3 regions of the Mesorhizobium sp. LNJC405B00 genome follow, and region 2 is predicted to be linked to each of the others. Evidence: predicted binding sites of a transcription regulator. Region 2 holds the regulator's gene; each other region holds the start of a gene.
What was found. Region 2 encodes PhoB, which activates phosphate uptake and scavenging genes when phosphate is short. Its sites were predicted from a motif close to TGTCATNNANCTGTCAT; they were not measured.
Positions count from the first base shown of each region.

Region 1: the regulator PhoB is predicted to act here: its motif matches at 3,180-3,196, upstream of X756_RS141590 (LTA synthase family protein).
Region 3: the regulator PhoB is predicted to act here: its motif matches at 1,140-1,156, upstream of X756_RS155960 (esterase-like activity of phytase family protein).

Region 1 is NZ_AYWC01000015.1:69,139-76,919, reverse strand. It holds gene rpsR (30S ribosomal protein S18) at 141-389, opposite strand; gene rpsF (30S ribosomal protein S6) at 389-889, opposite strand; gene X756_RS141590 (LTA synthase family protein) at 1,201-3,129, opposite strand; gene fabD (ACP S-malonyltransferase) at 3,407-4,354, shown strand; gene fabG (3-oxoacyl-[acyl-carrier-protein] reductase) at 4,415-5,152, shown strand; gene X756_RS141605 (acyl carrier protein) at 5,374-5,610, shown strand; gene fabF (beta-ketoacyl-ACP synthase II) at 5,645-6,907, shown strand; gene mltG (endolytic transglycosylase MltG) at 7,109-7,781, shown strand, end outside.
Region 2 is NZ_AYWC01000011.1:237,538-245,318, forward strand. It holds partial or broken gene X756_RS01000000165835 (ROK family protein) at 1-434, shown strand, start outside; gene phoB (phosphate regulon transcriptional regulator PhoB) at 465-1,154, opposite strand; gene phoU (phosphate signaling complex protein PhoU) at 1,171-1,875, opposite strand; gene pstB (phosphate ABC transporter ATP-binding protein PstB) at 1,917-2,741, opposite strand; gene pstA (phosphate ABC transporter permease PstA) at 2,759-4,075, opposite strand; gene pstC (phosphate ABC transporter permease subunit PstC) at 4,072-5,532, opposite strand; gene X756_RS144915 (substrate-binding domain-containing protein) at 5,628-6,656, opposite strand; gene X756_RS144910 (PAS domain-containing protein) at 7,154-7,781, opposite strand, start outside.
Region 3 is NZ_AYWC01000004.1:38,729-46,509, forward strand. It holds gene X756_RS155970 (LacI family DNA-binding transcriptional regulator) at 1-694, shown strand, start outside; gene X756_RS155965 (hypothetical protein) at 719-1,033, opposite strand; gene X756_RS155960 (esterase-like activity of phytase family protein) at 1,258-2,733, shown strand; gene X756_RS155955 (L,D-transpeptidase) at 2,812-3,606, opposite strand; gene X756_RS155950 (MATE family efflux transporter) at 3,805-5,277, shown strand; gene X756_RS155945 (MFS transporter) at 5,281-6,489, opposite strand; gene X756_RS155940 (TMEM175 family protein) at 6,643-7,218, shown strand; gene X756_RS155935 (hypothetical protein) at 7,231-7,512, opposite strand; gene X756_RS155930 (SDR family NAD(P)-dependent oxidoreductase) at 7,644-7,781, shown strand, end outside.

The DNA.
Region 1 (7,781 bases), on a different contig from region 2:
CACCTCAACTCGGGATTTCAATGCATGTCGCCAAAAGTGGTCCCGGTTTTGGGACAACGACATGCATCATCGCATTACCCCTGCGGCGCCCGTCGCCGTGGGAGAAGGAAGCAGGCGGCGAACCGCCTGCTTCGGAGATCTTAGCGAACCACGTAGGGCAGCAGGCCGAGGAAGCGGGCGCGCTTGATCGCCTTGGCGAGTTCGCGCTGCTTCTTCTGGCTGACGGCGGTGATGCGCGACGGCACGATCTTGCCGCGCTCGGAAATGTAGCGCTGCAGAAGACGCACGTCCTTGTAGTCGATCTTGGGCGCGTTGGCGCCGGAGAACGGGCAGGTCTTGCGGCGGCGATGGAACGGGCGCCGGGTCGGGATCTGATTGATGTCGACCATTATTCTGCACCTCCTTCAACGCCTTCGCGCGGACGGCGCGGACCACGATCACCACCGGCGTCGCCAAATGAGCGCGGCGGACGATCGCCACGGTCGCCGCGGTCACGGTCGCCAAACGAGCGCGGACCACGATCGCCACGGTCGCGGTCGCCGAAGCCGCCGCGTTCCGAGCGCTCTTCGCGCTTCTGCATCATGGCCGACGGGCCTTCCTCATGCGCCTCGACCTTGACGGTCAGGAAACGCAGCACGTCCTCGGACAGGCCCATCTGGCGCTCCATCTCGTTGAGCGCTGCCGGCGGGCAGTTGAGGTCCATAAGCGTGTAGTAAGCCTTCCGGTTCTTGTTGACCCGGTAGGTGAGGGACTTCAGTCCCCAGTTCTCGACCCGGCCGACGGACCCGCCATTTGCGGAGATAACGCCCTTGTACTGTTCGACAAGCGCATCGACCTGCTGCTGCGAGAGGTCCTGCCGGGCAAGGAACACATGTTCGTATAGAGCCATAGTGGTTCAGTGCCTTTCTTCGTTTCTCTCCCGGATCCTCGCGGCAAAGCCTCTGCAACTTCTCTGACCCGCTGGTCCCGAGGGGGCGGGGAAGAAAGGAGCATTTCGAGACGGTCGAGAGCGGAGACACGGGAGGCGGAAGCGCTTCTGGCTTCACACGAAGGTTTTGGGTAAAACCTCCGGCCCTCCGTTCAGCCCCCAGCAAGGACCGGCAGATTGCGGGCGTCTATATAGCAAATTGGCTGGAAGGCAAGGGTAACGCATGCTCCGGACAGCGTCCTGGCGTCGCAGGGTTGGAAAAATACCAGGCATCAACTCGTATGCGGGGTACCACCGTTGATCGTTTCGGGGAAGAAGTCCGGAGCCGCCTTACGCTTGCCGAACATCATGTCGTATTGCAGCAAGCGGTAATCGTTGATCGCCGGATCAACGTCCTTCTGCCGCGCCCAGTCCGGCGTGGCCTCACCTGACGGTGTCAAAAGCAGATTGCGGTCGACGACGCGATAGCGTTCGCGCAGCGCGCCCAGGAAGCCGGTGTAGTAGGGGTGCGTGATCCCGGCCGTGGTAAGGATATGGTAGGGCAGGAAGGCCGGGCTCACCGCGCCCATATCCTGCGCCGGACCGGTGCGGTTAGACCAGATGACCAGCGGCGTCTGATGATGCTCCAGTGCCGCCTCCGGCGTCGGTTCCTTGCGCGGCGCGACATTGTCTTTCAGGTAACCGGTTTCGACATAGACGGGGCCGAGCGGCGGCAGATGGTCGCCGAAGAAGGCGATGACCGTCGGCCGCTCGCGCTTCTTCGCCCATTCGATCAATCGTTCGAGGCCACGGTCGGCATCGGCGGAGCCTTCGGCGTAGCTGAGCAGCGATTCCCGCGCCCATGTGCTGATCGGCGCCGCGACCTTGTGGGTCGGATTGTAATAGCGGTACGGCTCGTAGGGACCGTGGTTCTGCAGGCTGACGGCGAAGAAGAACACCGGCCGCTCGCTGGCGTCGGCCTCTGCGATGATCTCGTCGGTCATCGAGGCATCGGAAGCCAGCGGCCCGCGCTTTTCCAGTGGCGGCAGCGTCTCTTCCGAGCGGAAATCGTTGAAGCCGAAATCGGCATAGACGGCGCCCCTGTTCCAGAACCAGTTGGTGCCCGGATGGATGGCGCGCGCCCGGTATCCCTCGCTTTTCAGGAAGGTCGCCAGCGACGGCGTCGGCGTGCGCACATATTGCTGATAGGGGATCGAGCCCGCCGGCAGGAAGGCATTGGAAAAGCCGGTCAGCGCCTCGAATTCGATGTTGGCGGTCATGCCGCCGAATTCCGGCGAGAACATATAGCCGGAACGCAGCGCCCGCACATTGGGGATCGGGTCAGGCGTGATTGTGACGCCGGGCAGCTTGGTCGGATCCCAGAAAGATTCGCTCATCACCACGATGATGTCGGGTTTCTCATCCGGTACCGAGGCCGCCACATCAGGCCTGTCGATCGCGTCGATCGCCTTGTCGGAATAGCCCGCCGGGGCCGAGACATGCGCCATCGGCACGTTGAGCGCGAAGGCCAGCGCAAACCCGTTGGAGGCGTAGTTCTCCTTCTGGTCCCACATGATCGGGATGATCTGCAGCCGGTCGCGGGTCCACGAGAAGGTGGCGTAGTCCATGATCGAGACGAAGAAGGCGAGCAGCGGCACTGCCAGCGTCAGCCGCGCCAGCCGCCCTTTGCGGCTGAGGATCGGAACCTTGCGGCGCCACAACCGCCAGCCATAGATCAGCAGCGACAGGCCGGCGACGATGCCGACCGCCATGGCGAGCGCCGTCCAGGGCCGTTCGCGCACCAAGAGCGGCATCAGTGCCATGATCTGGCGCGAATAAAGAAAATCGGTTGGGTAGAGTGGATCGCCGAGATAATGCGACTTCTGATGCCCGACAAAGGCCAGCGCCAGCGTCAGCGGCGCCACGATCATCAGGCTCTGGTGACTGCGGCCAAGCACGGCGTCCAGTCCCATCAGCACCAATGCAAAGACAATGATGGTGGTCCAGCCCGGCTTGAATGGCTGCAGGAAGAAGTCGACCGTGCCGAAGAAGTCGCCCCGCACGATCCATTCGATGGCGAACACCAGGATGGCGGAGGCAAGCAGCGTGACCAGACCGTAGCGGATGACCGGCCATCTGCGCCCCGGCAGGTAGCCGGTGGACGGATCGTCTTCCAAGAACTGTGGCGCGGGTACGGCCGTGCCCTTCCTGATCCTAGCCACGTCTCTTCCCCCGGCCCAAGCAACGCGTATTTCCACTCGCGCCACCGTTCTGTCATAGAACTGTCATGCAAAAGCTAGCGCCTGTGGCGAAAATAAGAAGAGCCAGCAAACGATTCGTGAGCGGTTTTCATCAGGTGTGATCGGCAAAAAGCCTTTGGGAACAGGGACTCGAGGTCAGCTCCGGTTCAAGCGAGAGCCGAAATGCCGCCTTCGGGCTTGACTTGGCGGTCCGCCTTGCGTCACAGGCAGGAAAAATCAGCCGCTGGAGAGCGCCCAAATGGCCGTCGCATTCACCTTTCCGGGACAGGGCAGCCAGGCTGTCGGCATGGGCAAGGACCTCGCCGACGCCTTCCCCGAGGCACGCAGGGTGTTCGAGGAAGTGGATGATGCGCTGGGCGAAAAGCTGTCGAAACTGATCTGGGAAGGCCCGGAAGAGGCGCTGACCCTGACTGCCAATGCCCAGCCGGCGCTGATGGCGGTCTCGCTGGCGGGAATCCGCTCGCTGGAAGCGCGCGGCTTTTCGCTGAAGGACAAGGTTGCTTACGTTGCCGGTCATTCGCTCGGCGAATATTCCGCCCTTGCCGCGGCCGGTTTCGTTTCGGTCGCCGATGCCGCCCGGCTGCTGCGCATCCGCGGCAACGCCATGCAGGCGGCGGTGCCGGCCGGCGAGGGCGCCATGGCGGCGATCATCGGACTGGAACAGCCCGACGTCGAAGCCGCTTGCACCGAGGCCGCAACGGGATCCGGCAAAGTCTGCCAGATCGCCAACGACAATGGCGGTGGCCAGCTGGTGATCTCCGGCGCCAGGGCGGCGGTGGAACTCGCCGCGAAACTGTGCACCGAAAAGGGCGCCAAGCGGGCGCTGATGCTGCAGGTCTCCGCCCCCTTCCATTCGGCGCTGATGGCGCCGGCGGCCGATGTCATGCGCGAGGCGCTGGCCGGCGTGACCAAGAATGCACCGGTCGTGCCCGTCGTCTCCAACGTCACTGTGGCCCCGAGCAGCGACCCCGACGAGATCGCGCGCCGCCTGGTCGAGCAGATCACCGGCCGCGTGCGCTGGCGCGAAACGGTGGAGTGGTTCGGCGCCAATGGCGTCGCCACGCTCTATGAGATCGGCGCCGGCAAGGTGCTGTCGGGCCTGGCGCGGCGGATCAACCGCGACATCGCCACATCAGCTGCCGGCACCCCGGCCGATGTCGAGGCGGCACTGGTCGCGCTTGCATAATCCACTGGCGATTCAACCCCTCCCGTGGGAAGGGTGTTCTCTTAAGATCAGGAGACGAAAATGTTCGAACTGACCGGCCGCAAGGCGCTCGTCACCGGCGCATCGGGCGGCATTGGCGAGGCGATTGCCCGGGTGCTGCATGCGCAAGGCGCCATTGTCGGCCTGCACGGCACCCGCATCGAGAAACTGGAGACCCTGGCCGGCGAACTCGGCGACCGGGTAAAGCTGTTCCCGGCCAATCTTGCCGACCGTGACGAGGTCAAGGCGCTTGGCCAGAAGGCCGAAGCCGAACTCGAAGGCGTCGACATACTGGTCAACAATGCCGGCATCACCAAGGACGGCCTGTTCGTGCGCATGGCGGACGCGGATTGGGACAGCGTGCTGGAGGTGAACCTCACCGCCGTGTTCCGGCTGACCCGCGAGCTGACCCATCCGATGATGCGCCGCCGCCATGGCCGCATCATCAACATCACCTCGGTGGTCGGCGTCACCGGCAATCCTGGCCAGACCAATTATTGCGCCTCCAAGGCCGGCATGATCGGCTTTTCGAAGTCGCTGGCGCAGGAGATCGCCACCCGCAACATCACCGTCAACTGCGTCGCCCCGGGCTTTATCGAATCGGCCATGACCGACAAGCTCAACGACAAGCAGAAAGACGCGATAATGGCCGCGATCCCGACGCGCCGCATGGGCACGAGTGTTGAAGTGGCGTCGGCCGTCGCCTATCTCGCCTCCAACGAGGCAGCCTACGTCACCGGCCAGACCATCCACGTCAACGGCGGCATGGCCATGATCTGACGGGATATTGCCGGGTGATAAGAAGACATGGCCGGCTTGTGAAAAGAGACCATTTCGCCTTGGACCTCGGCCATTTTTCGTGTAATGCGGCCCGCAACCCGGCGGTTCGGGCAAAAACCGGTCCGGCATCGTTGCGTTTCCGGCAGGACCATCTTTCAGCTTGATTAGCGGCATTCTGCCCGCTAACGAAGACAGACAAACAAAAGACGAGGATGCCCCAAATGAGTGACACCGCAGAGCGCGTCAAGAAGATCGTCATCGAACATCTTGGCGTCGATGCCGACAAGGTGACGGAGCAGGCGAGCTTCATCGATGATCTGGGCGCGGACAGCCTCGACACGGTCGAACTCGTCATGGCCTTCGAAGAAGAGTTCGGCGTCGAGATTCCGGACGATGCGGCCGAGACCATCCTGACCGTCGGCGATGCCGTGAAGTACATCGACAAGGCTTCGGCCTGACACTATCCGCAGTCATCACCGGGGAGGACCTGCGATGAGGCGTGTCGTCGTCACGGGCCTTGGCCTGGTTTCGCCGTTCGGCATGGGCTTCGAGCACAGCTGGAAGGAACTTCTGACCGGCCGCAGCGCCGCCAAGCGCGTCACCGAGTTCGAAGTGGAAGATCTTGCCTGCAAGATCGCCCACGTCATTCCGCGCGGTGACGGCACCAACGGCACGCTCAATCCCGAAGCCGTGCTCGAGCCCAAGGAACTGCGCAAGATCGGCGACTTCATCCTTTACGGGATTGCGGCCGCCGACGAAGCGCTGAAGGATTCCGGCTGGGAGCCCAGCACCGAAGCCGAGCGCTGCGCCACCGGCGTCATGATCGGCTCCGGCATTGGCGGCCTCGAGGGCATCGCCGAGAACGCTATCATCCTGAAAGAGCGCGGACCGCGCCGTATCAGTCCATTCTTCATTCCCGGCAACATTATCAACCTGGTATCTGGCCAGGTATCGATCCGGCATGGGCTGAAAGGCCCCAACCACGCCGTCGTCACCGCCTGCTCGACCGGCGCGCACGCCATTGGCGATGCCGCCCGGCTGATCATCTTCGGCGATGCCGACGTGATGCTGGCCGGCGGCGCGGAATCGCCGGTGACCAGACTATCGCTTGCCGGCTTCGCTGCTTGCCGGGCACTGTCCACCGACCGCAACGACACGCCTGAGAAGGCCTCGCGTCCCTATGACCGCGACCGTGACGGCTTCGTCATGGGCGAGGGCGCCGGGGTCGTCGTGCTGGAAGAACTCGAACACGCCAAGGCGCGCGGCGCCAAGATCTATGCCGAGGTCACCGGCTACGGCCTGACCGGCGATGCCTATCACATCACTGCACCGGCCGAAGACGGCGACGGCGCCTTCCGCTGCATGACGGCGGCGCTGAACCGGGCCAGGCTGACGCCCGCCGACGTCGACTACATCAACGCGCACGGCACCTCGACCATGGCCGACACGATCGAACTCGGCGCCGTCGAGCGGCTGGTCGGCAACGCCGCCTCGAAAATCTCGATGTCGTCGACCAAGTCGTCGATCGGCCATCTCCTGGGTGCCGCGGGTGCCGCCGAGGCGATCTTTTCGATCCTCGCTATCAGAGACAACATCGCGCCAGCTACCATCAATCTTGACAACCCGGAACGCGAAACCGCGATCGATCTTGTTCCGAACACGCCACGGCATCGCCAGGTGGACGTGGCGCTGTCCAACTCCTTCGGCTTCGGCGGCACCAACGCTTCGCTGGTCTTCCAGCGTTATACAGGCTGATTGCGGTATCGACCGGCGCGCCAGCGGTCTGTCGTCAATTTTGCCATATTCAAGCCTACTCTGCCGCTGGGGATTCGTCGCATCGGCCTGAAACCGAAGGCGCTTTTTTAAAAGCACGATGCGTAGGCTTGAAATGTTAGGGCACGCTGTGCGTCCAATCGGGCGCATGGTCGCTCTAAGAGATCAGATGGTAGGGCGCTAATGAACACCAATCCGGGCGGCAGCGGACAATTCGGACAAAACCAGCAGACCGGCCCGATCGTGCCGAAGACCGCGGCCGAGGCTTTGCGCCCGGAAGCCGGCACACCACCACCAAAGCGCTCGCGCGCCTCGCGCAGCCAAGTCGTCGTGTTCATGAACTTCGTCATCTCCGCGGTGATGTTGATGATCCTCGCCGCCGGCGTTTCGCTCTATTTCGGCAAGCAGGCATTCAACGAACCGGGCCCGTCGGTGGCCGGCGACACCTTCCTGGTCAAGCCGAGCACCGGCGTCCAGGATATTGCCGACCAGCTCGAACGGCGTGGGCTGATCAGCGATGCCCGCATCTTCCGCATCGCCGTGCGGGTCTATGGCAATGATTCAGCGCTGAAGGCAGGCGAATACGAGATAAAGCCGCGCGCCTCCATGCGCGACATCATGGAGCTTCTGAAGAGCGGCAAGTCGGTGATGTACTCGCTGACCATTCCCGAGGGCCTGACGGTCGAGCAGGCGCTGCAGCGCATCGCCGAGCAGGATGCGCTGACCGGCGACATGCCGGCCGCCAAGCCGGCTGAGGGCAGCCTCGCCACCGACACGCTGCGCTTTACCCGCGGCGCCACGCGCCAACAGATGGTCGACAAGCTGCTCGCCGACCAGAAGAAGCTGGTCGACGAGG
Region 2 (7,781 bases):
ATGCCGGAAACTACGCCATCTGGCGCAGCGCCAAAATGATGGGCGAGGATGCCGAGCCGGTCGATATCGGCGACGCTGATATGCGGGCGCTGGCCGCTCGTGCGCGAGAGACGGACGGACCGGAGCGCGAAGCCTATCGCAGGGCCGGTGAGGCGCTCGGCTTCGGCCTCGGCAGCCTGTTTGCGCTGATCGACCCGGCCCCCGTCGCCATGGTCGGCGTCAGCGCCGCCGCGTTCGACCTGATCGAACCGGCATTGCGCGAAGCGATCGCCCAGACCGCCGGCGGCCAGCACTCGAAATCGATCTCCTTCGACACCGAGCCCAACGAGCTGCCGCTGATCCGCGAAGGCTGTGCCATGCGCGCGCTCGGCTTCGTCGATCAGGAGATTTTCGCGCCGGGCATTCAGGCCAAATCCGGCAAGCATGTCGCCTGAATGGCCGGCAACGGCGCGACGCGCAGCATCCTAGTCTTCCCTGATCGCGTAGCCGGCGCCGCGAATGGTACGGATGACATCCGGCATGCGGCCGTTGTTGACCGCTTTGCGTAAGCGCCCGACATGGACGTCGACGGTTCGCTCGTCGATATAGATCGTCTCGCCCCAGACATTGTCGAGCAGTTGGCTGCGCGAGAACACGCGGCCGGGATGGCGCATCATGAATTCGAGCAGCCGGAACTCGGTCGGTCCGAGCCTGATCTCGCTCTTCTTGCGGTAGACACGGTGCGACTCGCGGTCGAGCACGATGTCGCCGACCTTGAGCACGCTGGACAGCACTTCCGGCTTGGCCCGGCGCAGCAGCGCCTTCACGCGCGCCATGAACTCCGGCGTCGAGAATGGCTTGACCAGATAGTCGTCGGCACCGGTGGACAGGCCGCGCACGCGATCGCTTTCCTCACCGCGCGCGGTCAGCATGATGATCGGCAGCCGCTCGGTTTCGGGCCGCACTCTAAGCCGCCGGCAGAGCTCGATGCCGGAAACAGCGGGCACCATCCAGTCGAGCACCAGGAGATCGGGCACGTTTTCCTGCAGGCGGATCTCGGCCTCGTCGCCGCGTGTCACCACCTCGACCTGATAGCCTTCGGATTCGAGGTTGTAGCGGAGGAGCACGCCTAGCGGCTCCTCGTCCTCCACGACCATGATGCGTGGCGCGATCATAGGCAGTTCACCCTCATCAGGCCGGCGTGGCCATCGCCGTCTCGTCCTGCTTCGGACGATTGGCGGGCAATTGCTGGCCGGTCAGCACATAATACGCATTTTCGGCGATGTTGGTGACATGATCGCCGATGCGCTCAAGATTCTTGGCGCAGAACAAGAGATGCGTGCAGGCGGTGATGTTGCGAGGGTCTTCCATCATGTAGGTCAAGAGCTCACGAAACACGGACGTGTATTTGACGTCGATGCGCTCGTCGTCATTCCTGAGTTTTGCAAGAGCTGCCGCATCGGTGGCGGCATATTCCTCGACGACGCCTTGCACCTGGATCAGCACCAGTTGCGCCATGGCATCGATGGAGTGCGAGAGGTCGCGCGGCGTGACGCTGAGGCCCACGGTGCCGACGCGTTTGGCGATATTCTTGGCGAGATCGCCGATGCGCTCGAGGTCGCCGGCCATGCGGATCGAGCCGACCACGGCGCGCAGATCGTTGGCCATCGGCTGGCGCTTGGCGATCAGCGTGATGGCGCGGTCGTCCAGTTCGCGCTGGCGCGCATCCATGATGGCGTCGTCGGACACGACACGCTGTGCCAGCGCATTGTCCGAATTGAGCAGCGCCTTGGTCGAGCCGCTGACCATCGAGCCGGCCAGATCGCCCATGTCGCGGATCAGCTTACTGATCTGCCCGAGCTCTTCATCGAAGGAGGCGACGGTATGTTCACCCATGATCTTGGTCCTCGTGCCTGAAAATTCACCCGCCGGACGGCTCAGCCGAAGCGGCCGGTAATGTAGTCCTGGGTGCGCTTGTCGTCGGGGTTGGTGAACATCTTGTCGGTGGCGCCCTCCTCGACGAGATAGCCGAGATGGAACATCGCCGTGCGTTGCGAGACGCGCGCCGCCTGCTGCATCGAATGGGTGACGATGACGATCGTGTAGTTCTGGCGCAGCTCGTCTATCAGCTCCTCGACACGGGCGGTGGCGATCGGATCGAGCGCCGAGCAGGGCTCGTCCATCAAGATCACTTCCGGCGACACGGCGATGGCGCGCGCGATGCACAGGCGCTGCTGCTGGCCGCCGGACAGGCCGGTGCCGGGCTCCTGCAGGCGGTCCTTGACCTCGTTCCAGATCGCCGCCTTCTTCAGGCTCTGCTCGACGATCTGGTCCATGTCGGACTTGCGCTTGGCCAGCCCATGGATGCGCGGGCCGTAGGCGACGTTCTCGTAGATGGACTTCGGGAACGGGTTGGGTTTCTGGAACACCATGCCGACGCGGGCGCGCAGTTCGACGACATCGATGTTCTTGTCGTAGATGTCGTCTTCATCGAGCGTGATCTTGCCGGTCACCCGCGCCGAATCGATGGTGTCGTTCATGCGGTTGAGGCAGCGCAGGAAGGTCGACTTGCCGCAGCCGGACGGGCCGATCAGCGCCGTCACCTGGTTCTGGCGGACGTCGAGATTGACGTCGAACAACGCCTGCTTCTCGCCATAGAACACGCCGACCTTGTCGCCGCGCATCTTGATGACTTCGTTCGACTTGGCGTTCATTTTGTCGCCCACTGCATTCTCAAGGGACTGTTCGGTCATGATGTTCATACCAAATTGCCTTTTTTCTACCAGCGCCGCTCGAACCGGCGCCGGAGCACGATCGCGGTGATGTTCATGGCCATGAGGAAGACGAGCAGGATGATGATGGCGCCGGACATGCGCTCGACAAAAGCGCGCTCAGCCTCGTTTGCCCACATATAGATCTGAACCGGCAGCGCGGTCGCCGGATCGAAAGGCGTCGTCGGATAATCGGCGACGAAAGCGACCATGCCGATCAAGAGCAGCGGTGCTGTCTCGCCGAGCGCACGCGCCAGGCCGATGATGGTGCCGGTAAGGATGCCTGGGGCGGCAAGCGGCAGGATGTGATGGAACACCATCTGCATCTTGGAGGCGCCGAGACCTAGGGCCGCCGAGCGGATCGACGGCGGCACCGCGGCGAGGGCGGCGCGCGTGGCGATGATTATGGTCGGCAATGTCATCAAGGTCAGCACCAGGCCGCCGACGAAGGAAGCCGAGCGCGGCATGCCGAGGAAGTTGATGAACACGGCAAGGCCAAGCAGACCGAAGACGATCGACGGCACCGCCGCGAGATTGTTGATGTTGACTTCGATCAGGTCCGTAAAGCGGTTCTTCTTGGCGAACTCCTCCAGATAGATCGAGGCGGCGACGCCGATCGGCAGCGCCAGCAAAAGCACGATCATCATCATGTAGAACGAACCGATGATGGCCACGCCCATGCCCGACGTCTCGGGCCGGCTGGAGGCGCCATAGCTGAACAGGCCGGTGTTGAAATGCTCGGCCATCGCGCCTTCGGCTTTGAGCTTGTTCATCCAGTCGATCTGCTGGTTGGACACCTTGCGGCGCGCTTCATCGACGCCGAGGTCGATCTGGCCCTTGAAGGCCGAGTCGAGATTGGCGGCGGCCAGGATGTCGACGTCACGCGTCGTGCCGATCACCGACGGATCGGCGGAGACGATGTCGCGCAGCTGGACGCGGGCGCCTTCCGACAGGAAGCCCTTGAGCTTCAGCATCATCGGCTTGTTGGCCGGATCGATGCCGAGCTTGGCCACCAGCGCGTTTTCGGCGAGCTTGGGATAGTTCGCCTTGATCAGCACATTCGGGTCTGTGGCACGCTTGTTCGAGGGGTCGATGACCTTCTCATCGAAGGTGATCGGAAGCGTCACCGTCGTCTGCCAGAAGGCGGTGTAGCCTTTCGAGACGATGGTGATCAACATGATGGCCAGGAACGCCAGGCCCACCGAGATCGCAATCACGCCATAGATGCGGAACCGGCGTTCGGCGGCATAGCGCGCCTTCAGCCCGATGTCGCGGCGCGGACGCGCGACGGCGCCCGCCATCGTGTCCAGGGGGATGTCGGTCATTCGTACTGCTCCCGGTACTTGCGCACGATGTAGAGGGCGACGATGTTCATCACCAGCGTCAGCGCGAACAGCGTCAGGCCGAGCGCGAAGGCGACCAGCGTCTGCGGCGAGTTGAACTCGAGATCGCCGGTCAGCTGGTTGACGATCTTTACGGTGATGGTCGTCATCGCCTCGAACGGATTGGCCGTCAGATTGGCGGCGACGCCCGCCGCCAGCACGACGATCATCGTCTCGCCGATGGCGCGCGACGCCGTCAACAGGATGGCGCCGACGATGCCGGGCAGTGCCGCCGGCAGGATCACCCGCTTGATCGTCTCGGAGCGCGTGGCGCCGAGGCCGAGCGAGCCGTCACGCATTGCGCGCGGCACCGCGGTGATGATGTCGTCGGACAAAGAGGACACGACCGGGATCAGCATGACGCCCATCACCAGACCGGCGGTGAAGATGCTCTGGCCCTGGATGAAGGGCGAGCCGCCGGTGAGTGCCGCCGACAGGTCGCGCAAGAACGGTCCGAGCGTGACAACGGCGAAGATGCCGTAGACGATGGTCGGAATGCCGGCCAGCAGTTCCAACGCCGGCTTGACCACCGAGCGCACACCGCGCGAGGCATATTCGGACATGTAGACCGCCGACATCAGCCCGACCGGCACTGCCACCAGAAGGGCGACGGCGGCGATGTAGAGCGTGCCGGCGAGAAGCGGGACCAGGCCGAACTGACCCTGGCTGCCGCCGGAACCGGCGGCGGCGAAACGCGGATCCCACACCGTGCCGAAGAAGAAGCTCACCGGCGACACGCTCTCGAAGAAGGTGATGGTCTGGAACAGCATCGACAGCACGATGCCGACCGTGGTCAGGATGGCGATGGTCGAGGCCGCAAGCAGCCCCCACAGCATCAGCTTCTCGACATTGTTGCGCGCCCTGGCGCGCGGTGCGATCTGCCTCAGCGCATAGAAGGCGCCGGCGATCGACAGAGCGAAGGTCAGCACGGCGCCGAACAGGCCGAGCCGGTCCTGGACCTGGTTCGCCTCGACCGCGATCGGGATCATATAGTCCTGGGTGTCGCTGGCCAGTGCCACGCCCTTGGCGGCGAGCAGCGGCTGCAATTCGGCGAAAGTAGCGGGAAGTGCGGTATCGCCATCGAGCCGACGCAGGCCCTTGGCCAGGCTCTTCACCAGGCTGGCGTCGAGCGCTTCGCTGGCGACCTTTGTGTCGGCGGTGCGCTCGGGCAAAGCGGCATGGATATGCCGGTCGAGATAGAAGGAAGAGCCGATATCCCAGACGGCGAGCAAAAGGACGGCAGGCAGGACCGCGAGCAGAAAGGCCCACCAGCCATGATAATGCGCGCGCGAATGCGGCTTGACCTTGCCGGTATCCAGCGCCGCGGCGCGCTGGCGGCCGACCACAAAAGCGACCACGCCTATGGCAATGACTATGGCGAGTACGAGCAAGGACGACATAACCCACCCCAGGGAAAATTCAGATCGCCGCCGCCGTTGCGGCAAGCGGCGAAATCAGGGCGCGGAGTTCATCCGCGCCCTGATCCGTCCGTTGATTACATTGTCTTTCCAGCGGCGAAGGCGTCGCGCTGGCCCTGACGTTCGGCGTCGGGAGCGGAAACCAGGCCGTACTGGGCGAGCGGGCTTTCCGGGCCGATCATCTGGTCATCAAGGAAGAACTCGACATATTCCTTGAGGCCGGGAACGACGCCCAGATGCGCCTTCTTGACGTAGAAGAACAACGGCCGCGACACGGGGTACGTGCCATCGGCGATGGTCTGCGTCGAAGGCACGATGCCTTCGACGGTAGCGACCTTCAGCTTGTCGGCATTGTTCTCGTAGAAGGCGAGGCCGAACACGCCAACGCCGGTCTTGTTGGAGTCGATGCGGGCCAGCGTCTCGGTGTAGTCGCCGTCAATGTCGACAGCCTTGCCGTCCTTGCGGATGGCGATGCAGGTCTTGCCGATTTCCTTGTCGTCGGCGATGCCGGCAGCCTTCAAAGCGGCCTTGTCGCAGCCGGCGTCGAGCAGCTTGGTCTCGAACACTTCACGGGTGCCGTGCTTCTCACCCGGGATATAGGCGGCGATATCCCAGTCGGGCAGCTTCGGATTGACCTGGTTCCACTTGGTGTTCGGGTTGTCGACCAGCTTGCCGTCGACCACCAGCTTGGCGGCGAGCGCCTTGTAGATGTCGGCGGGAACCAGCGCCCAATCCGGACCCTTGATGTCGGTGGCAAAGACGATGCCGTCATAGCCGATGCGGACTTCCTGGACGTCCTTGACGCCGGCGTCGGCGCAGGACTTCAGCTCGTCCTTCTTGATCGGGCGCGAGGAGTTGGCGATGTCGATCGTGTCTTCGCCGACGCCCTTGCAGAACTCCTTGATGCCGGCGCCGCTGCCGCCGGACTCGACCACCGGGGTCTTGAAGTTGGTGAAGGTTTCGCCGAACTGCTCGGCGACGATCTTGGCGTAAGGCAGCACGGTCGACGAACCGGCGACCTGGATCTGGTCACGCGCAGCGGCGACACCGGACGATGCGGCGAACGCTACCGCCACGGCCGATGCCGTAACGAGGAATTTCTTCATGTGGCCTGCTCCTGTTCGGAAGATGGTCTCTTGGCGCCCTCTTCAAACCGGCGCCCGCTGAGGCCAATAGCCTTCGATTATTACAGTCGCATGACAGTTTCGTGTCAGCCCGGTAACGTCGCACAGACGTCTTGTGGGCCGCCCCCTTTAAGCCGGTTTGTGGGAATGGAAGTTGCCGCTGGAATCAGACGCTTGCGCGATCCGTGCTGGCATCAAGTCCCGGCACACCGCAGGCCGCGATGCCGAGAAAGAAAAACCGGACGGGAGCGCGTTGCCCGTGGCCAGAGCGAATCTTGGCCGAGCCATCGCCAAAAACAGGTCCGTTGGGGTAGATTCGACGCTGTTTCTTGTCGGCGGTCGCTTGCTCCCGCCCGTAACTGAATGAGCGGTTTCGTTGCGACCATTGTCCTGACTGGGCGCCAGCTTTGATATGGTGCGATCGCACCATATCCTTGGCTGTTGCGGCGCGGCCGAATCCCGGCCGGCGCCGCAGGTTGCTATCCAGCGTCTCGTTGGGCTTCGCTTGATATGCCGACCCAGCGCTCGACCTTTTCGAGCAGCGCCCTGGGGCTGATCGGCTTGGGCAAATAGTCATCCATGCCGGCTTCCAGGCAGCGCTCACGGTCGCCCTTCAAAGCATGCGCGGTGACGCCGACGATCGGGATATGCATACCCGTATGTTCTTCAAGCCGGCGAATTGCGGCGGTGGCCTCGAGCCCATTCATCTCCGGCATCGAGACGTCCATCAGGATCATACGCGGATTGAGCCTGCCGAAGGCGTCGAGCGCCTTGCGGCCGTTGCCGACAATTTCGAAACTATAACCGGTCTCGCCGATTATCTGGGTGAACACCATCTGGTTCACCTCATTGTCCTCGGCAACGAGGATGTCGAGCCGGCTTTCATCCCCGGCGGCCCGGGCGCGGGCGCGAACCGGCGGCGGTTGCAGCAAGGCGCGTTCCGGTGCAGCGAGCGGCGGCTTTGCCGGTGACGGTCCGTTCCTGTCGTTGCCGGACCCGCTGCTTGCCGCCGGGAGCACGCGGCTCCCCGTGATATTGTGATGGTGGCGCTGGATGGTAGCGACCAGCGTTTCCAGAAGCACCGAGGAACGCGCCGGCTTGATCAGC
Region 3 (7,781 bases), on a different contig from region 2:
GGAGAGGCTGCGCCGCGTTGTTGAGACGCGCCGGGCCGACGCGGTCGTGTTGGCCAATACACGGCGGGAAGACGATCGGATCGACTATCTCAGCAAGGCCGGCTTTCCCTTCGCCACGCTTGGCCGAAGTCAATCCGGCGACGACACCTATCCTTCGCTCGATATAGATTTCGAGAGGGCGGGTGATGAAGCCGTCGACCGGCTGGTCGCGCGCGGCCACCGCCGCATTGCCGCCATCCGCCCTTCGCTTGATCTCAACTTCGGCTACCTGTTCCTCGACGGCTACCGCAAGGCGCTGGAGCGGCATGGCATCGAAGTCGACCCCGGCCTGATCGCTGACGGCTTCATCAACGAGGCCGGAGGCTACCAGGTGACGCCGCGCGTGATGCTCTCCAAGGACCGGCCCACAGCCATCATCTTCAACAATGACGCAATGGCGCTCGGCGGCTGCAAGGCACTGGCCGAAATGGGCATCAGGCCCGGCCACGACATCGCGGTGATCGTCATCGTCGACACGCCGCTCTGCCGTTATTTCTCGCCGGCGCTGACCGCCTTCCGTCCGTCGCTGGAGCCGATGGGCCGGCGGCTGGCCGAAATGTTGCTGGCCTCGCTTCCCGCCTTTGCCGGCCCGGAAGGTCCGCGCATCATCCGCGAAGTCTGGCCGCTGGAGCTGATCGCCCGCGACAGCGATTGATCCGCCGCGGAAGGCCGGCGGGCCTCAATCCACCTTCTTCTCGCCCCGCTCGCCGGCCTTAACGATGTCGCCGGTGGTGAACAGGATTTCCTTCAGTTCCGTGCGCCAGTCTTTCTTCTGGCGCAGCAGGAATTCCAGATCCATGCCGAAATGCTTGAACTCCTCGCCTTGCGCGTTCTTCATGATCGCCTTGGCCTGAGGGTCTTTCTCGACCGACATGCGCTGTTCGTACCAGCTGATCGCCTCGGCCTCTTCGATCAACGAGGTGATCATGCGGGCAAAGGTCCGCACCTCCTGCGTCAGTTCTTCCGGTGGCTCGTGATACTGATCGAAACCCATTTATCCCTCCTGGGCCCGGGGCTCGACCGGCCATCGCAGGCGACGCTTGGGCTCGCGTGCAACGGATCAGGCTGGAAAATGGTTCCGGAGCGCGTGCGACACGGTCTGTCACGCAACTATCATCTTCGCGTCCTAGACCGCTCATCGGTGGGCGCGGCATCGTCGATTGCGGCGGCTTCGTCATCCGGCCGTTCCGGCCCGTTCCGTCACAAAGAGGTTATCCCATGAAAAATCTGCACCGAACCGTGTCGCTCGGCGCCGCGCTGGCGCTGTTTACCGCCCTGACCCCTGCCCTTGCCGACAGCACCGCCACCGTTGGTGGCTTCGTCAACAAGGGCCTGGTCGGCGTCGGCCGCATTCCGGCCGATCAGAAGGACAAGTTCGGCGAGACCTTCGGCTCCGGCTCCGGCATGTCCATCGACGCCGCAAGCTGGACCCGTGGCGCGGACGGCTACAAGGGCTCGCTCTGGTTGCTGCCGGACCGTGGCTACAATGTCGTCGGCACCACCGATTACCGGCCGCGCCTCAACACTATTCGCATCGAGTTCACGCCGGTAGCACTAGGCGCCACGCCCACCTCCGGCCAGGAACAGACAGGCGTCAAGGCGACGCTTGCCGATTCCCTGCTCCTCACCGACGACAAGGGCGCTGACGCCACCGGCCTCGATCCGCTCAACGGCGTGCGCGCGGCCAATGGCGACCTGCCGATCCTGCCCGAGGCCAATGGCAAGCTGGCGCTCGACAATGAGGCGATCGCGCGGCTGCCCGACGGCACCATGTTCATCTCTGACGAATACGGCCCCAACATCTACCGCTTCTCGGCCGACGGCCATCTGTTGTCGGCAACGCAGCCGCCCGCCGCTTTGGTGCCGATGCGCAAGGGCGCGCCGAACTTCGCCTCCGACAATCCGGGCCCCGGTGCAGCCGAACCCGATCCGAAGGATCCCGAAACCGGCCGCCAGAACAATCAAGGCCTCGAAGGCATGGCGCTGACGCCGGACGGCAAGTCGCTGATCGCTGTGCTGCAGTCGGCGCCCCGCCAGGATGGCGGCGATTCGCCCGCGACGCGCCAGAACACCCGTGCGCTGGTCTATGACGCCTCCGACCCGGCCCATCTCAAGCTGGTGCATGAATATGCCGTGCCGCTGCCGGTGTTCAAGGACGCCAAGGACAAGACCAAGGTCGCCGCGCAGAGCGAAATCGTGGCGCTGTCCGACAAGACCTTCCTGATGCTGGCGCGCGACAGCGGAAACGGCCAGGGGGTGAAGGGCGATACTTCGCTGCTGCGCCAGATTTTCGTCGTCGACGTCTCTGGCGCCACCGACATTGCCGGCGGCGCCTTCGATGCCGCCGACAAGCCGCTGGCGCCCAAGGGCGTGCTCGACCCCTCGGTGACCCCGGCCAGGCTGACGCCGTTCATCGACATCAACGACAACAAGGAACTTGGCCGTTTCGGCCTGCATGACGGCAAGCCCAACGACAAGAACAATCTGTCGGAGAAGTGGGAAGCAATGTCTGTGGTCAGCGTGCTCGATCCGGCGCTGCCCGACGACTATTTCCTGTTCGTCGGCAACGATAACGACTTTCTCACCCAAGACGGTTTTCAGGTCGGCGCGCCCTACAAGGCCGACGACGGCGCCGATGTCGACACCATGTTCCTGGTCTATCAGGTCACGCTTCCGGGCCTCGCCAACAAGTAGCCGTATACGGAAAGGCGGACGCGCCCGGCGCGTCCGCCTCTAACCGTTTGTCGGCGATCAGCGATGCCGTGAAGGCACCTATTTCAAAATCTCCGCATCCCTTGGCACGCCGGCATCGATCGGCTCGGCGGTCCGGCTCGACACAGCCATGATCTTGCCCGCGGCCGACAGGTTCGGGCGCACATAGACCTGGGCTACGCCGTTGACCCGGCTGTAGAGGTCGATGATGTCCTGGTTCATGAAGCGCACGCAGCCCGACGACGCGTTCTTGCCGATGGAATCCCATTCCGGCGTGCCGTGCAGCCGGTACATCGTGTCCTTGCCGTCGCGGAACAGATAGAGCGCACGCGCGCCGAGCGGGCTCTGCGGTCCCGGCGGCATGCCGTCCTTATATTTCGCCAGTTCCGGCCGGCGCTGGATCATTTCGGGCGGCGGCGTCCACACCGGCCATTTCTTGCGCGCCTGGATCACGGCGCTGCCGGTCCAGCCAAACCCGGCCTTGCCGAGGCTGACGCCATAGCGCATTGCCTTGCCGCCGTCGCGCACCAGATAGAGAAAATGCTCGGATGTATCGACAACGATCGTGCCGGGTTTTTCGCCGGTCGGATCGTCCACGATCTGGCGCACGAACTTCGGATCGAGCTTGGCCACGGGGATTGCCGGCAATGAAAAGCCCTCATCGACGCGCGCCGAATACATGGTGGCGGCATCGCCGAAAGCGGGCTCGGGTGCGGGTGCCGGCGCCGGCGTTGGCGGCACCACGACATCGGTCGTGGTGCAGGCTGAAAGCGCCATGGAAGCGGCACCCAAAGCGGATATTCCAAGAAACGCGCGCCGGTTCAGGCGCTCGGAAAAAAGCGGATTGTCGGACATGATCCCCCCAGCCTATTCATCATATCCAACAGGATATGCGACCCCACGCGGCGACGACCCATATCCCATTCCGGATGTTTTGAGAACTGATTAGCGTGAAGCCGCCAGGTGGCATGTTCCAATGCCGCATCGACCTTGTCCGTCAAATCGGCGATCATTGCCGGGCGGACTTTGAGATGAACCTTCGCCGAACAGCCCATGGACGAAAAAATACCACCGCGCCGGCGCACCGGCGACCTGACCAGCGGCCCGATTCCGCGCACGCTGCTTTTGTTCGCTCTGCCGGTGCTCGGCTCCAACGTGCTGCAATCGCTCAACGGTTCGATCAACGCCGTCTGGGTCGGCCGCTTCCTCGGTGAATCGGCGCTGACCGCCACCTCCAACGCCAATCTGGTGCTGTTCCTGATTCTCGGCACCGTGTTCGGCATCGGCATGGCCGCGACCATCCTGGTGGCGCAATCGGTCGGCGCCCGCGACCTGCCCGAGGCGCGGCGCATCGTCGGCACCAGCGCCAGCTTCTTCTTCCTCGTCTCGGCTATCTTCGCCGTCTGCGGCTGGATCTGGGTCGACGCCATCCTCAACACACTGGGCACCCCGCCCGATGCGCTGCCGCTGGCGCGCTCCTATCTGCGCATCATCTTCGTCGCCGTGCCGATGATGAATCTTCTGTCCTTCGTCATGACGGTGCTGCGCGGTGCGGGTGATTCGCGCACGCCATTCCTCTTCATGGCGCTCGCCGTCGTGCTCGACATCATCCTCAATCCGCTGCTCATTCGCGGCATCGGCCCCTTCCCCGAGCTCGGCATCGCCGGCTCCGCCACCTCGACGCTGATCGGCCAGACGGTGAGCGTGATCGCCATCCTCGTCGTGCTTTATGCCAGAAAGCATCCGTTGCGGCTCGCCGGCGCGAACCTCGCTCTGCTGCGGCCGGATCCGGCGCTGCTCAGGATCGTCGTCCTCAAGGGCGTGCCGATGGGCCTGCAGATGATCGTCATTTCGGCGGCGGCGCTGACCGTGATGGGCATCGTCAACTCCTACGGCTCGCAGGTCGCCGCCGCCTACGGCATCGCGGCGCAGCTGTGGACCTATATCCAGATGCCTGCGCTGGCGATCGGCGCCGCAGTCTCGTCGATGGCGGCCCAGAATGTCGGCGCCGGGCGCTGGGACCGCATCGGTCGCATCGCGGCGTCCGGCGTCGGCTTCAACCTGGTGCTCACCGGCGCCCTGGTGGCGCTGCTGTTCTTCTTCGACAGGCCGGTGCTCGGCCTGTTCCTTAGCGGCGACAGCACCGCAATCGACATTGCAGCCCACATCAACAAGGTGGCGTCCTGGTCGTTCATCCTGTTCGGCGTCACCATCGTGCTGTTCGCCACTGTGCGCGCCACCGGTGCCGTGATGCCGCCGCTGATCATTCTGGTGATTTCCGTGCTGGTCGTGCGTACCGGCTTTGCCTACTTCTTCAGGAGCTACATCGGCGAGGAAGCGCTGTGGTGGAGTTTTCCGGCGGGATCGATCACCTCGCTGGTGCTGGCCGCCGCCTATTATCGCTTCGGCCGCTGGCGCACCATGCACATGATCGAGGACCGGCCGGCCGCCGGCGAGCCGCCCGACACCGGCCTCGGCATCCCGCGCGGACGGGCAAACATGGCGCCCGGGACGCCAAACGGGTGAGGCTCAGCGCGCGTATTTGACGCCGAACCCCAGCGCTACGACAGAGAACAGCGTGATCATGCCGGCGAAGGCCAGGCTTGCCGTCGTCGGAGTGGCCCAACTCGACAGCAGCCCAATGCCGATCACCGGCAGCGCATTGCCGCAGAAGCAGCAGATGAAGAAGGCCGACACCAATTCGGCGCGACGCTCGGCAGGTGCGATCTGGTTCACCACCTGCAGGCCGCCGCGATAGCCGAGCGCCGCCGCCACGCCGCATACAGCGGTGGCGGCAACCATCAGGGACATCGACGCGAAAAACTGAGCAGCAACCATCAGCCCTACGGCCGGGATCATCAGCGCCAGCGCGGCCAGCATGCCGGCGCGACTGGACAGTCGGGTCGTGGCCAGAATGGTCGCGGCCGCAACGATCGACAGTTCAAAGAACAGCCCGCCGGCCTCGGCATGGTTGGCCACATGCAGCTGCTGCGCCAGGATGCTCGGCGCCAGGGCTGCATAGAAGCCGACCAGCGCCATGGCGCCGAAGCCGGTGACGGCTGGCGCCACGAAAGCGGCGCGGATATCAGCGGGCACCGACAGCCGCGGCCGCAGCGAAACATCGGCCAGCCTTCCCGGCCGCGAAACGGTTTCCCTGGTGCGCCAGATCAACAGCGTCACCACCACGAGCAAGGCAAGATAGACCGCAAACGTTAGTCTCAACGGCCAGGGCGCATATTCGGCGAGCAGGCCCGATGCCAGCGCGCCGAGGCCAAGGCCAACGAAGTTGGTGCTGGTGGCGATGATTGCCGCGCGCGATTTGTCCTTACCCTCGATCAATTCGGCAAGCCAGGCTGTGCCCGTTCCCGCGCCGATGCCGATGCCAAGGCCGCTCAATATGCGGGCGACATCGAGCCAGGCGACATTCTCGGCCAGCAGGAACACCAGCGCGCTGACCACCGCTATGGCCATCGACGCCAGCGCCGCAGGACGGCGGCCAATGCCGTCGGACAAGCGCCCGAACATCAGCAATGCGCCGAGGTTGCCGACGACATAGACAGCGTAGACCAGCGTCAGCGTGATCTGCGAGAAACCGAAGGCCTGCTTGTAGATGACGTAAAGCGGCGTCAGCACCGTGCTCCCGGCGAACAGAGCGGCGATCATGGCGGCAACCGCGGCCATCGCGGGCCGGCCATCGAATCCGTTGTCGCGCGTTATGGTCTCGGCATAGCTGGTCATGGCAACCTCCGGCCAATCGCCCAACGCCCAATTGCGCCCCAACGTCCATGTAATGGCGGCCGTTCCACGTGCCGAACTTCATCCTGACAACCTTGTCAGGATGGTCTTGCCCGAAATCCTCGCTTAACGTCTTTCCATCCAGAGGGAGAATCCATGGGAAAAGGCAGAGTCGAGGCATTCACCGATGGCGTCGTCGCCATCATCATCACCATCATGGTGCTGGAGCTGAAAGTGCCGCATGGCGAGGATTTTTCAGCGCTTCTGCCGCTGTGGCCGATCTTTTTCAGCTATGTCTTGTCGTTCATCAATGTCGGTATCTACTGGAACAATCTGCACAACATGTTCCACACCGTCCAAAGGGTCGACGGCCGCGTGCTGTGGGCCAACCTCAACCTTCTGTTCTGGTTGTCGCTGATGCCGGCAACGACGGCCTTCATGGGCGAGAACCATTTCGCGCCGGTCCCCGTCGCCGTCTACGGCATCGAGCTGGTGCTGTGCGCGGTCGCCTACACCTTTCTCGCCACCAAGCTGCACCATTTGCACGGCAACGACACCGCCTTCGCCAAGGCGCTGGGCAATGACCGCAAGGGCAAGATCTCGGTGGCCCTCTACGCCGCCGCCGTCCCGCTTGCCTTCGTCAACCAATGGATCGGCGTTGCGATCTTCGTGCTGGTGGCCGCCGTCTGGTTCGTGCCGGACACGCGTTTTTCGCGGGTGCTGGAAAAGTAGCGTAGGACGCCTCTACTTGCGCATCGCCTTCAGCTTTTCGGCAACCGACGCCGCAAGGTCGGCATAGCGCTCCTCCAGCCGCTCGGCCGCCTTGATGATCGAAAAATCATGGCCGAATTTTTCCAGCGCCATGCGCAATTTCTCAACGAACTCGGCCTGTTTTTCGAGTGCCGAAAACAAGGTCTTCACCTGCGCTTCGCTTATGTCCGGATTGGCAAGCATCTGTGGCACCTCGCGGCCCATCTGGTCGCCGGTGGCGGTCTGCTCCTTCAGGATCGCAACCCAGTCGGTCAATCGGCAGTCTCCTGTTCGGCCGCAGCATGCACAGCCGCCGTTGATGCGGTCAACCCGAACACGCGGGACGGCCTTGCACGATGCGCGTCCCGCGCTAAGTTCGGCGCCACCCGAACCCTAGGAAAAAGATCATGAACTCCGACGCCGAAATCCAATCCGCTTTGCCCGCCCTCAGCCGAGGCAACGTCGCCGTCATCACCGGGGGCGCCAGCGGCATCGGGCTTGCCGCTGCCAAAAGGCTGGCGGCTATGGGCATGAGACTGGTGCTG